One region of the Janthinobacterium sp. GW822-FHT07H11 genome, then DNA from elsewhere that is predicted to be linked to it. Evidence: predicted binding sites of a transcription regulator. Region 1 holds the regulator's gene; the other holds the start of a gene.
What was found. Region 1 encodes sigma-54, which starts transcription at its own class of promoters, with help from an activator protein. Its sites were predicted from a motif close to TGGCANGNAANCTGCTTT; they were not measured.

Region 1 (7,116 bases):
CTTGACGGGCAAGCCCAGCTATATCGTGTCCGGTACCAAGCTCACGCACTATCCGGCCGATGATTCCTCCGATATCGACCAGCCCTTCGTGCGCAAGCTGACGCCCGACATGCCGCCGATGAACATGAACGCGGAACTGGCGCATATCGACCAGGGCAATACCCGGCTGCAATTGCACCGCAAGGTCGTGATCGACCGCGTCGCCAGCCCGAAGGCGCAAAACATGACGCTCAAGACGGAGGCGCTGACGGTATTTCCCGATGAGGAGCGCATGGTCACGGACGTGCCCGTCGATCTGCTGATGGGGGCCTCGCGCATCACGGGCGTGGGCATGGCCGCCAATAATGCCACGGGCGTGGTGGAAGTGCAGCAGGCGCTGCGCATCGTCTATCCGCCCAAGCCGCGCAAGAGCGCTGCGGCCAAATGACAGAATGCAAACAAGGAACCCTAATATGAAGAACATCTTGCTGTTGACCCTATTTTCGCTGGCCGTGATGGGCAGCGCGCATGCCGAGAAAGCCGATTCCGAAAAGGAAGCCGTCATTACGGCCCAGCGCGGCCAGGTCGATGACGTCAAGCAGACGCGCACCTTGACGGGCGACGTGGTGCTGGTCAAGGGGACCCTGACCATGAAGGCGGGCCGCGCCCTGATCACGGAAGATCCGCAGGGTTATCAGTTCATTACCTTCTGGGCCGATCCGGGCAAGCTGGCCACCTTCCGCCAGAAGCGCGATGGCGCCGGCGACCTGTGGGTGGAAGGCGAGGCGGAGCGCGTGGAATACGATAACAAGACGGAAGTGGTGAAACTGTTTTCCAAGGCCAAGCTGACGCGCCTGGAGGGCAGCAAGCCCACCGACGTGGCCAATGGCGCCTTCATCTCGTATGACAGCCGCAAGGAAGTCTTCACGATGGAAAATAGCGACAGCGGCACCAGCACCCCGGGCGCCGGCAGCGTGCGCATGGTGATCCAGCCGAAGAACAAGGCACCGGCGGAGAAAGCGCCTGCCGCTCCCGCGCCAGGAAAGAAATAATGGAAAATACACGTTGCGGCAGCACCTTGATCGTTCGCGGGCTGCAGAAAACCTATGGCAAGCGGCAAGTCGTGCATGACGTGTCGCTGCAGGTCGAATGCGGCGAAGTGGTGGGCCTGCTGGGCCCCAACGGCGCCGGCAAGACCACCTCGTTCTACATGATCGTCGGCCTGGTGCCATCGGACGGCGGCAGCATCGATATCAGCGGCGTGGATATTTCCAGCCTGCCGATCCACCGCCGCGCGCAGATGGGCCTGTCCTACCTGCCGCAGGAAGCGTCCGTGTTCCGCAAGCTGACGGTGGAGGACAATATCCGCGCCGTGCTGGAAATCCAGACCGTCGAAGGCCGCCCCCTGAAGAAGGCCGAGATCGAGGAGCGCCTGGATAAATTGCTGGCCGACTTGCAGATTGAAAAACTGCGCGAAAACCAGGCGCTGTCCCTGTCGGGCGGCGAGCGCCGCCGCGTGGAAATCGCCCGCGCGCTGGCCACCGATCCGCGTTTCGTGCTGCTCGACGAGCCGTTTGCCGGCGTCGATCCGATCGCCGTGATCGAGATCCAGCGCATCGTGCGTTTCTTGAAAGAGCGCAATATCGGCGTGCTGATCACCGATCATAATGTGCGCGAGACGCTCGGTATTTGCGACCGCGCCTACATCATCAACCAGGGCTCGGTGCTGGCGTCGGGACGCCCCGACGACATCATCGCGAACGAGTCGGTACGCCGGGTCTATCTGGGCGAACATTTCCGCATGTGAGCCAATGAAACAATCATTGCAGCTGCGCACTTCGCAGCATCTGGCACTGACGCCGCAGTTGCAGCAATCGATACGCCTGCTGCAATTATCGACCCTGGAATTGCACCAGGAACTAGAGCAATTGCTGACGGATAATCCCTTGCTCGAACGCCTCGACGATCCGCTCGACCGTTCGCTGCGCCTGTTGTCCGACGGCGCCTTGAGCTCCACGGCCGCGCCGGCCGAAGCGCCGCCCCAGCCGCCGGGCCAGGAAGCGCCTGCGGCGCCGGCCGAAGCGGAAACCTTCGACGGCGACGGCGCCGACAGCCCGCCCGCCATGGATGGCGGCGACAGCGACTGGAGCGAGGCGAGCCGGGGCAAGGCGCCCGACGACGAAGATGCGCGCCCGCAGCTGGAAGCCCATCACTGCACCCTGCGCGAGCACCTGATGGAGCAGATGCGCGTGACGGTGCTCGAGTTGCGCGACCGCGCGCTGGTCGAGCTGATCATCGACGCGCTCGATGACAACGGCTACCTGGAAGAGTCGCTCGACGACATCCTGGCGCGCCTGCCGGAAGAGCTGGAAATCGACGCCGACGAGCTGCGCACGGCCCTGTCGCTGCTGCAAAGTTTCGATCCGCCGGGCGTGGGCGCGCGCAATGCATCCGAATGCCTGGCGCTGCAGATCAAGCGCTTGCCGCACGTCGCCCTGGTGACGCGGCGCATGGCCCTCGTCATCGTGGAAAAGCACCTGGCCTGGTTTGCCCAGCGCGATTTCAACAAGCTGAAAAAGGCCCTCGATTGCGACGAGGAAGACTTGCGCGAGGCGCAGACGGTGATCCGCCTGTGCAACCCGCATCCGGGCGCCGTGTTCGCTTCCGACGTGTCCGACTACGTGGTGCCCGACGTGGTCGTCAAACGGGCGCGCAATGGCTGGCAGGTCACCCTGAACAACGACGTCATGCCGCGCCTGCGCGTGAACGCCATGTACGCCAATTTATTGAAACAGGGCAAGGGCGAAGGCGCCATGGGCGCGCAGTTGCAGGAAGCCAAGTGGCTGATCAAGAACATGCGCCAGCGCTTCGACACCATCCTGCGCGTGGCGCAGGCGATAGTAGAAAGACAAAAGAACTTTTTCTCGCATGGCGCCGTTGCCATGCGCCCCCTTGTGCTCCGTGAAATAGCTGATACACTGGGTTTACACGAGAGTACTATCTCGCGGGTAACAACCCAAAAGTACATGCTGACCCCGCATGGCATGTTTGAGTTGAAATATTTCTTTGGTAGCCACGTCGCCACCGAAGCGGGGGGTGAAGCATCGTCGACGGCGATACGGGCATTGATCGTGCAACTGACAGGAGCAGAAGACCCTAAAAATCCTTTATCCGACAGTAAGATTGCGGACATGCTGGGGGAACAAGGCATGGTGATTGCGCGACGTACTGTTGCCAAATACCGGGAAGCGTTGAAAATTCCGCCAGTGAGTCTGCGTAAGTGCTTGTAGTTTTTTCGGTTCCTCTGCGGGCCGGAATCGATGGACACCGCACGAACCCGATCATCTTTAGGAGTGTGTATGAATCTCACCATCAGCGGACATCATCTCGAAGTGACACCAGCCATCCGTGAATACGTACAAACGAAGCTGGAACGCGTGAAACGTCATTTCGATCAAGTCATCGATATCGCCGTGATTCTGACCGTGGATAACCTCAAAGAGAAAGAAAAACGTCAAAAGGCCGAAGTCAACCTGCGTCTGAGTGGCAAGACCGTCTATGTGGAAAGCCTGGCACACGACTTGTATGCCGCAATCGATACCCTGATCGACAAGCTCGACAGGCAAGTGATGAAATACAAAACCAAAGTGCAAGGGCACGGTAAAGAGGCGATCAAGCATCTGCCAGACAACTCAGAGGAAGACGCCGTCGTCGCCGTCTAAGGCCACCGGCTTCCCCCAGTTGTGATCAACTAAGGGCGCAGATTGCGCCCTTTTTTGCGTCCTGCGGAACGCAATGCCCATGGTGAAAGCGCTAGAATGCGCCATCCTCACTTCTTTCCCTTCTGCCATGAGCGACTTCGTCCAGACCTCCATCCGCCACCGCACGGGCCATATCGTGCTCGACCGCCCGAAAGCCTTGAATTCGCTGTCGCTGGAGATGGTGCGTGCCCTGAGCGCCGCCCTGCTGGCCTGGCGCGACGACCCGCAGGTGGACGCCGTGGTGATACGATCGAGCAGCGAAAAAGCCCTGTGCGCCGGTGGCGACATCCGTTTCTTTTACGACGCGGGCCTGGCCACGCCGCAGGGTGGCAGCGCGCTGCTGGAAGATTTCTTTACAGAAGAATATGCTTTAAATCATTTAATTCATTTCTATCCGAAACCGTATATTGCCGTGATGGATGGCGTCGTGATGGGCGGCGGCATGGGCGTGGCCCAGGCAGGCCCCGGCAACCGCTTGCGCATCGTCACGGACCGCACGCGCATGGCCATGCCGGAAGTCAATATCGGCCTGTTCCCCGACGTGGGCGGCAGTTATTTCCTGTCCCGCCTGCCGGGCCGGCTGGGCCTGTACCTGGGCTTGACGGGGCTGACGATCGGCGCGGCCGATGCCCTGTACACGGGGCTGGCCGATGTGTACCTGCCCGAGGCGCAGATGGGGGCGCTGCTGGCGCTGTTCGACTCGACGCCGGGCGAAGGCTTGCCGGTGGCCGTCAAGGCGCTGGCGGCGCCATGCCAGGGCCAGGCGGGCGCTTCTCCCCTGGCCACGGCGCGCGTGGCGCTGGAGCGCCACTTCAGCGCCGGCTCCGTGGCCGCCATCATGGCCTCGCTGGCGCAGGACGACAGCGCGTTCGCGGCCAAGGCACTGGCGGCCATGCGCCTGCGTTCGCCCTTGATGATGTGCGTGACAATGGAATTGCTGCAGCGCGGTGCCCACCTGGGCGTGGCCGATTGCCTGCGCATGGAGCGCACGATGGTGCGCCACAATTTCACGCATGGCGAGGTGCTCGAGGGCGTGCGCGCGCTGGTGGTCGACAAGGACAATGCACCGCGCTGGAACCCTGCCCGCCTGGACGAGGTCGATGCGGCCATGGTGGCGCGCTTCTTTGCGCCCGTCTGGCCTGCGGCAACGCATCCGCTGCGCCACCTGGACTGACAAGGTTTTAGGCGCGTTCGCGGTGGCGCAGCACGACGCGCTCGTTGGGGCCGAAATAGTGTGCCAGCCGTTCCGCCATGTAAACGGAGCGGTGCTGGCCGCCCGTGCAGCCGAGCGCCACGGTCAGGTAGCTGCGGTTGTCGGATTTAAAGGAGGGCAACCATTTTTCGATGAACATGCGTATGTCGGCCAGCAATTCCAGCGCGCTTGGCTGCGCGTCGAGGAAGGCGATCACGGGGGCGTCGCGCCCGTCGAGCGGGCGCAGGGCCAGGTCGTAATACGGGTTCGGCAAGGCCCGCACATCGAAGACGAAATCCGCGTCGAGCGGCACGCCCAGCTTGAAGGCGAACGATTCGAAGAACAGGGTCAGCGGCGCGCGTTCGGACGCCACCATATCCTTGATCCAGGCGCGCAGCTTGTTGGCGCTCAGTTCCGACGTGTCGATCACGTGGCCCAGCTGTTCGATGGCCGACAGGCGTTCGCGCTCTTCAGAAATGCATTCGATCAAGGTGCGGCGGCTGGCCGGATTCTGGTTCGGACGCAATTCGTGCGACAGCGGGTGGCTGCGCCGGGTTTCCGAGAAGCGCGCCACGAGCGAATGCGTGGTCGCCGTCAGGAACATGACCTTGACATCGTGTCCCTGGTCGCGCAGCAGCGCCACATTGTGGGGCAAGCTGACCAGCGACTCGGCGCTGCGCGCATCGACGGCCACGGCCAGTTTCGGCGTGCCTTCGTCGAGCAGGGTTTGTACCAGGCTGGGCAGCAAGGCCGGCGGCAGGTTGTCGACACAGTAATAACCGGTATCTTCCAGCACGTTGAGCGCGACGGATTTTCCGGAGCCGGAGATTCCGGTGATAAGGACGATATGCATATGCCGATCATACAATAAAGAGCGGCCCGGCGCTCCAGCGGCAGTTGTCTTTACAACTTATTGCCGTGGCAGCTGTGGTGTTACTTACACAAAAGCAACGTAGGTGGGCTTGGCGCAAAGCGCGTAAGCCGACGCCGCGGCATAGGCCAACAATGTTGCCGGATTACGCGGCGGCTTCGTCCCGTGAATCCGGCCTGTGTTGCTAGTCGCCGCTCATTGCCAAACGTTGCCGCTCCATGAATTCCTGCAAGGTATCGATGCCGCGCAGTTGCAGAATCGTATTGCGCACGGCCGCTTCCAGCAGCACGGCGATGTTGCGGCCGGCGGCGACGGGGATGACGACCTTGCGCACGGGCAAGCCCAGCACGTCTTCCGTGGGGAACAGGAAAGGCAGGCGCTCGACTTCCTCTTCCAGCGCGTTGCGCCGCACCAGGTGCACGATCAGTTTCAAACGCATCTTGCGGCGCACGGCCGTTTCGCCAAAGATGGCCTTGATATCGAGCAAGCCCAGGCCCCGCACTTCCAGCAGGTTTTGCAGCAGCGGCGGGCAGCGGCCTTCGATCATGTTCGGCGCGATGCGCGAGAACTCGACGGCGTCATCGGCCACCAGACCGTGGCTGCGCGAAATCAATTCCAGCCCCAGCTCGCTCTTGCCCAGGCCCGAATCGCCGGTGATCAGCACGCCCACGCCCAGCACGTCCATGAACACGCCATGCATGATGATGCGCTGCGCCAGTTTTTTCGACAGGTAGACGCGCAGGAAGTCGATCACTTGCGCGGCCGGCAGCGGGGTGGAGAACAGGGGGATGTTTTGCTCGTCGCAGATGGCGAGGATGTCGGGCGGCGTTTCCAGCCCTTGCGCGATGATCAGCGCGGGCGGGCCGCCGGCGATCAGCTCGCCGATCACATGGGTGCGCGTATTGACTTTCAGGCGCTGGTAGTAATTGATTTCCTGGTGGCCGAAGACCTGGATGCGGCCCGGATGGATCAGGTTCAAGTGACCCACCTGGTCGGCGGCCGAGGAGACATCGCCGGAGATCAGGCGTTCGCCGCCGGGAAAGCCGGCGAACCAGCCCAGTTGCAGACTTTCACGATTATCGTCGTACAGGCGTTGTATCGTCAGCGGCGTTTGCAACATGGCAGTCTTCTTCAGGAGTGGAGGAATACCTGAAGTTTAACCCGTCGCTTGAAGACTAGGTTGCCAATTGACGATGCGTGAATGCACGGATTTCGGCTCCGGATCCGTGGCCAGTGCCGTGCGGAAGGCATCGTCGGAAAACATTTCGGCGATTTCCGAGAGGATTTCCAGATGTTGCTGGGTGACATGATCG
Region 2 (7,116 bases), 480 kb from region 1:
CGCAGTGCCCCGAATGCCGACAGGATTACATCGATCAGCCGCGTCAAACCGGCCTGCCAGGCGCAGTCAGCCTGGCAGAAATCCTGTCCCCCTGGTCGGGTTGTCGTACTGATGAATGCCGGTGGAACTACATCCAGAGCCGATGCGTCGGCAGCGTTTCACCAATCCTTGTCATCACCCCCTATACAATAGAAGAAGAGCATAGCGATGAAAAACGAAGAATACGAAGTCCTGCATACCGAAGGCAGCCGTCCCGTGAAAATGTGGACGCGTGGCGTGCCTGTCGAAGAAGCGGCCAAAAAACAATTGCGCAACACGGCGACCCTGCCGTTCATCTACAAGCATATCGCCGTCATGCCCGACGTCCACCTGGGTAAAGGCTCGACCATCGGCAGCGTGATTCCCACCCTGGGCGCCGTGATTCCGGCGGCCGTGGGCGTGGACATCGGTTGCGGCATGATGGCGGCGAAAACCACGCTGACGGCGAATGATTTGCCCGATAATCTGGGGCCGCTGCGCAGCGCCATCGAGCGCGCCATTCCGCACGGGATGTCGCCGAAGACGCGCGGCCACCGTGGCCGCGACGAGGGCTCCTGGCATACGCCGCCCTCGGTGGTCGACGCCGCGTGGCTGCAACTGAAGGATGAATTCGATGCCATCTGCCTGAAAATGCCCAAGCTGAAGAACACGAACAACTATCGTCACCTGGGAACCCTGGGCAGCGGTAATCACTTCGTCGAAGTGTGCCTCGACGAGCAGGGCAGCGTATGGTTCATGCTGCATTCGGGTTCACGCGGCGTGGGCAATGCCATCGGCACGCATTTCATCGAACTGGCCAAGCAGGATATGCGCACCCACTTCATCAACCTGCCCGACCAGGACCTGGCCTACCTAGCCGAAGGCACGCGGCATTACGATGATTACGTGGAAGCGGTGGGCTGGGCGCAGCGCTTTGCGCGTAACAACCGCGAAGTGATGATGCAGAATCTGATCGCGGCCGTGCGCACGGTCATCCATAAACCGTTCCAGACGCATGTGGAAGCCGTCAACTGCCACCATAACTATGTGCAGAAGGAACACCACTTCGGCAAGGACGTGTTGATCACGCGCAAAGGTGCCGTCTCGGCCCGCGCCGGAGAACTGGGCATCATTCCCGGCTCCATGGGCGCAAAGAGTTTTATCGTGCGCGGCAAGGGCAATGCGGACAGCTTCCATAGCTGCAGCCACGGCGCGGGGCGCACGATGAGCCGCACGGAAGCGAAGCGGCGCTTCAACTTGGACGACCAGATCCGCGCCACGCAAGGCGTGGAATGCCGCAAGGATGCAAACGTGATCGATGAAATTCCGATGGCCTACAAGGATATCGACGCGGTGATGCTGGCGCAGCGCGAGCTGGTCGATGTCGTGCATATCCTGAAGCAGGTCGTTTGCGTCAAAGGTTAATAGAGAGAAAATACAGATGATAGAAATTGATGGAGCGCAAGGTGAAGGCGGCGGACAGATATTGCGCTCGGCGCTGAGCCTGTCGATGATCACGGGCCAGCCATTCCGGCTGATTAACATTCGCGCGGGGCGGGACACGCCCGGCTTGCTGCGCCAGCATCTGCTGGCCGTGCAGGCGGCGGCCGCCATTTGCGGGGCGCGCACGACACCGGTGGCGCTGCGCGCAGCCAGCCTGGAATTCGTGCCTGGCCCCATACGCGGCGGCGATTACCGCTTTGCCATCGGCAGCGCCGGCAGCTGCACCCTGGTATTGCAAACCCTGCTGCCAGCCTTGCTGCATGCGGATGGGCCATCCACCGTGCGCATCAGCGGCGGCACGCACAATGCCATGGCGCCGCCCGTGCATTTCCTGCAGCGCGCGTATGGCCGTATCCTGGAACAGATGGGCGCCGAGGTAGAGATGACGCAGCAGCGCTACGGCTTTCATCCCGCGGGCGGTGGCGAGGTGCAGGCCAGCGTGCAACCGTGCCAGCGCTTGCGGCCCATTTCATTGCTGCAGCGCGGCGAGCGGAAGGCCGGGTATGCGGAAAGCATGGTGGCGGGCGTGCATGTGAACGTGGCGCAGCGCGAGCTCGAGCGCGTCGCCGAGGGCATGGGCTGGAGCGGCAAGCAGTTGCGCCTCGTCGGCTTGCCGGCGGACCAGGGACCTGGCAATGTCCTGTTGCTGACATTGGAGCATGAGCATGTGACGGAAGTGTTTACTTCTTTCGGCGAAAAGCACTTGCTGGCCGAATCCGTGGCCAAGCGCCTGCTGAACGAGGTACGCGCCTATCTCAAGTCGGACGCGGCCGTGGGTGAACACCTGGCGGACCAGCTTCTGCTGCCAATGGCGCTGGCCGGCGGCGGTGCTTTCAGCTGCAGCAAGGTGTCGCAGCATGCGTTGACGAATGCCGAGGTGATTTCCAGATTCTTGCCTGTGCGTATCACTTTCGAGCAGCAGGAGAGGCACAGCATTTGCACGCTGGCCGCCGCCTGAGGCGCGCGGTGATACAAACAGGTGTTGCAGCTGTTCCAAATTGATACATGGGCGGCCGGATCAGGGGCATGCAAGCATGGCATGGCATTTGCTCTTCTTGGATATTCACTAAAAAAACCAAGGAGACCAGCATGACCTATTCCATCCGTACCCTGCTCGGCGTGGCCGCCGCCGGCGCCGTTGCCCTCACTTCCCTGCTGACCTTGCCGCAAGCTTATGCGCACGGCAATGTCACGCCGCAAGGCGTCGACACCACGGGCTTGCCCAAGGTGGGTGACAAGTGGCTCGAACAAAACCCGTATCGGGGCAACAAGCTGGCCCTGACGGTGGGCACCTCGGCCTACAACCAGAACTGCGCGCGCTGCCACGGCATCGAAGCCATCTCGGGCGGCATCGCGCCGGACCTGCGCCAGCTGGACCGCGATTGCTTCGGCATCAAGAATGAGACAAAGAAACAGGCCTGCTACAAAGAAACGGACAATTATTTCCTGGCGACCATCCGCCACGGTAAAGTACGCAATGGCGCCGTGTACATGCCGCCGTTCGAGGGCGTGTTCAACCAGGAAGCCATGTGGGCCATCAAGACCTATCTGGAAACCCGCCGCGAGTCTAATTAGGTCGAACTGATAACGAAGGAGTCCCATGCGTTCATTTCAACTCCGGGGCGCGCGCGCGATGCTCTCGCTCGCCTGCCTGGCGCTGTGCGCAGCCGCGCCGGCGCGCGCCGACTGGCAGAAAGTGCAGCAGTCGGGCAGCCTGAAGGTAGCCGTGTATAACGAGTTCGCCCCGTTTTCCGACAAGGGCGCGGGCATCGATATCGACATTGCCGAGGCGCTGGCCAAAAAGCTGGGGCTGAAACTGAGCCTGCTGCCCTTTCCTGCCGGCGAAAACCTCAACGATGACTTGCGCAATATGGTGTGGAAGGGGCATTACCTTGGTTACGGTCCCGCCGACGTGATGTTGCACGTGCCGGTCGACAAGCAATTGATGGCCGACAACAGCAAGGTCGAGATCTTTGCGCCGTATTACGTGGAAACCGTGCGCCTGGCGCGCAGCGCGCAAGCCGTGCCGCAGTTCGACGGCGTCGCTTCGCTGGCCGGCAAGCGCATCGGCGTGGAAAAGGTGTCGATCGCCGCCATGCTGATGCTGGGCGAAGACAATGGCCGATACCGCGACGACGTGCGCATCTTCGACACGGCCGCCGAAGCCTTGCAGCAATTGCAGGCAGGCAAGCTCGACGCCGTGCTGGCGAACCGCTCGGAAATCGAGTCGGTGCTGAAAAGCGACCCTGCCTTCCCCTTGAGCGAAGTGGCATTTTCGCGCCTGCCGCGTGCCGGCTGGGCCGTGGGACTGGCCGTCAGCAAGGAGCAGCTCGACGTGGCCAAGCTGCTGCAGGCAGCCATGAACGAGATGGCAGCCAGCGGGGAGCTAAAAGCCATCTTTGAAAAGTATGGCGTGAAGGAAGCGCGGCCGTAACAGGCCATGTTGGATGATAATAAAGCCCGCGCATTGGAAGATGCGCGGGCTTTTTCATGAGGACGCCTGAAAAATGTTCAGGGCAAGGCGCATTGCCGCAGGCAGTACGAATAGTACGACAAGGCAATGCAACGCGGCCATGGACTTTTTCTCAGGTGTTCTTAAAACGCGTATTGGGCGCTGACGCCCAACAACCAATTGCGTCCCGGCGCCGCTTCATAGTAGCGCTTGTTGCTGTCGCCGACGATGACGGAGCCCACGTAGGTCTTGTCGAAAAGATTGTTCAGGCGGGCAAACTCCTTGAAGCGCCAATTCCCCACGTTTTGTTTGGCGTTGACGCGCGCATTGAACACCGTGTAGCCGGGCGCCGGCTTTTCACTGTTGCTGTCTTCCGCATACACCTGATTGCTGGCCACGCTTTCCAGCGCCGCGCCGAAACGGTCGAGCGTGTCTTTCCAGGCCAGTTCCGCGAACAGGTTGGCGCTGGGCACGCCCGGCAGGCGGCTGCCTTCGCGCACGTTGCCAAACGCCTGGTCATACACGGCGTGCAGGCTGGTCAGCGCCACTTTTGTCGTGAAGCCATACGGCAGGGTCGAGTCCAGCGATACTTCCATGCCCTGGCGCAAGGTTTTACCTGCATTGCGATAGCTGGTGCGTCCGCCGCTGGACTTGTCGACCACCAGTTCGTCGTTGGTCTTGATCTGGAACACAGCCGCGTTCACATGCGTATTGTTGTTGATCCTGGCCTTGATGCCCGCTTCCAGGTTGGTGCTGGTGGCCGGTTTCAGCTGGTAATTGAAGCCGCCGCCCGTACCCGAGTAAAACAGTTCGTTCAGGGTGGGCGCTTCGAAGCCGCGCGCGGCGCTGGCGTAGACGTTGACGTTCGGCGTCAGTTTATACAGCAGGCCCAGCACGGGCGTCGTGTGGCTGTATTCCAGGCTGCCGCTGTCGTTGCCATTGCCGAGGAAGTGGTCGTTGACCGACACTTTCATCTTGCTGTAGCGCAAACCTGCGCTGAGCAGCCATGGCCCGCTTTGCCATTCCATCTGGAGATACGGATCGAGGCTGGAGACGACATCCTGCTCGTCGCGGCGCAGCTTGCCCTTCACGCCAAAGGTATTGCCAATGTAATTCTCATAGCCGGTGCGGTCATCGCTGGAGCGGCCGTAATCGATGCCGATGGTGGTGCTCAGCTTGCCGCCAGCCAGCTGGTTGACGTGCAGCCAGTTGGTGTCGATGCCGTAGAACTGGCGCTGGAAGTCGACCACGCCGCCCGAATGGCTGGCTGGCGCCTGGAAACCCTTGGTGAATGCCTGGTACTGGATCACATCGCGGTTGCCGCCATACACCATTACATGCAGGCGGTCATCGCCGAACGACTGTTCATAGGTGGCGCCGATCTGCTGGTGGTCGATGCTCTTGCGCGTGTTGTAGCGTTCGGCCAGGGTGCGTTTCGGGGTTTGCGTGTCGCTCGCATCGATTTCACCGGCGCGCGGGTCGCGGGCAAACGTGGGCCAGGTGGCGCCCAGCGGATCTTGCGTATTGCCCTGGTGCAGGCTGTTGGCAACGATGGTCAGCTTGCTGTCCGCATTCGGCTTGACCGTGATCTTGCCGAACGCCTGTTCGCGCGTGGCGGCGCTGTGGTCGCGGAAGCCGTCCGTGCGGAAGCGCGAACCGTCGAGCACGTAGCCGATGCCGCCTGCCTGGCCTTGCGCCGACAGGTCCACCTTGCTGGTGCCGAAACTGCCGCCCGTCACGTTCAATTCGACGGATGGGGGATTTTGCCCATCCTTGGAGAACAGCTGGATCACGCCGCCCGAGTGGTTGCCATAGATGGCAGAAAACGGTCCGCGCAGCACTTCGATGCGCTCGGCCGTATCGAGGTTGAAGGTGGCGGCCTGGCCTTGGCCATCGGGCATGCTGGCAGGAATGCCATCGCTGATCAGCTTGACGCCGCGCACGCCGAAGGCCGAGCGGGCGCCGAAGCCACGCGACGAAATCTGCAGGTCTTGCGCATAGTTCTGGCGGTTCTGCACCACCAGGCCGGGCACGGCGGCCAGCGCTTCCGAGGCATTGACGCGGATTTGCCCATCCTGGATGCGGGCGCTGTCGACCACGTCGATCGAGGCCGGCACTTCCTGGCTCGGGTGGGCGATGCGGCTGCCGCTGACGACCACCGTATCCATGAGTTGCCCGGCGGCCAGGTCAGCGGACTCGGCAGCGAAGACATGGGGGGCGAGGGTGGCGCTGCCGGCGACAAACAGGCTGGCGATGGTGTTCAGGCGGAAACGATGCTGCATGCGGATTCTCCAATGTGAATAAAAGCCTGCTTGAGCGCGTGAGCGGCACAGGTCTGCATAGTCTTATCAAGCAATATGCCTGCCATGTCTCCATTGGTGGGCTGAAATTATACGCGTGTCAGTGGCACGGCGTTTGCATACAGCAATTATCAGAGGCGCCGATGCCGCGCGCTTTTCCTGTGTTTTGCCATTGAAAAGGTGATTATGCCCAACTTCTTCCCGCGCTTGCGCCAGGTGTGCTGGCTGTTGCCCGCGCTTGCCAGTACTGCTCTCCAGGCCGCTCCTTTTGCCTATGTCCCCAATGAAAAATCGGGCACCTTGAGCGTGATCGATACGGCCACCGACCAGGTGGTACGCCAGATCGCGGCGGGCAAGCGTCCGCGCGGCATTGCCGCCGATCCCACCGGGCGGCAATTGTTTGTCACGGACGCGGCCAGCAGCGCCTTGCTGCTGATCGATAACGCGGCTGGCACGCCCGTGCGCACGGTGGCGCTGGGCAAGTCACCCGAAGGCGTGAGCGCCTCGCAAGACGGCAGTTACGTCGCCGTGGCCGTCGAGGAAAACAATAGCGTGGCCCTGCTCGATGGCCAGACCGGCGTCGTGCTCGCCGATATCAAGGTAGAGGGGCGCAACCCGGAGCATGCGGTCTTCAGCCCGGACGGGCGCTGGCTGCTGGTCAGCGCCGAAGAGGCCGAGCAAGTCGATGTCATTGATGTCGCGCAACGCCGCCAGGTGGCGTCCATCGCCGTGGGACTGCGTCCGCGCGGTATCGGTTTCAGTCCGGACTCCGGCCGTGCCTATGTGGCGTGCGAACTGGTCAATGCCGTCTACGTCATCGACATGGCCGCGCGCAAGGCCGTC

Region 2: the regulator sigma-54 is predicted to act here: its motif matches at 2,557-2,574, upstream of pedF (cytochrome c-550 PedF).

Annotation. Positions count from the first base shown of each region.
Region 1 covers NZ_CM179507.1:901,371-908,486, forward strand. Annotated here, with positions in the region: gene lptC (LPS export ABC transporter periplasmic protein LptC) at 1-427, shown strand, start outside; gene lptA (lipopolysaccharide transport periplasmic protein LptA) at 453-1,031, shown strand; gene lptB (LPS export ABC transporter ATP-binding protein) at 1,031-1,786, shown strand; gene AC3RCJ_RS04005 (RNA polymerase factor sigma-54) at 1,791-3,269, shown strand; gene hpf (ribosome hibernation-promoting factor, HPF/YfiA family) at 3,339-3,701, shown strand; gene AC3RCJ_RS04015 (enoyl-CoA hydratase/isomerase family protein) at 3,829-4,914, shown strand; gene rapZ (RNase adapter RapZ) at 4,922-5,785, opposite strand; gene hprK (HPr(Ser) kinase/phosphatase) at 5,988-6,923, opposite strand; gene AC3RCJ_RS04030 (PTS sugar transporter subunit IIA) at 6,960-7,116, opposite strand, start outside.
Region 2 covers NZ_CM179507.1:1,380,281-1,387,396, forward strand. Annotated here, with positions in the region: gene AC3RCJ_RS06190 (RtcB family protein) at 208-1,443, shown strand; gene rtcA (RNA 3'-terminal phosphate cyclase) at 1,460-2,479, shown strand; gene pedF (cytochrome c-550 PedF) at 2,611-3,096, shown strand; gene AC3RCJ_RS06205 (substrate-binding periplasmic protein) at 3,122-3,955, shown strand; gene AC3RCJ_RS06210 (TonB-dependent receptor family protein) at 4,117-6,255, opposite strand; gene AC3RCJ_RS06215 (beta-propeller fold lactonase family protein) at 6,460-7,116, shown strand, end outside.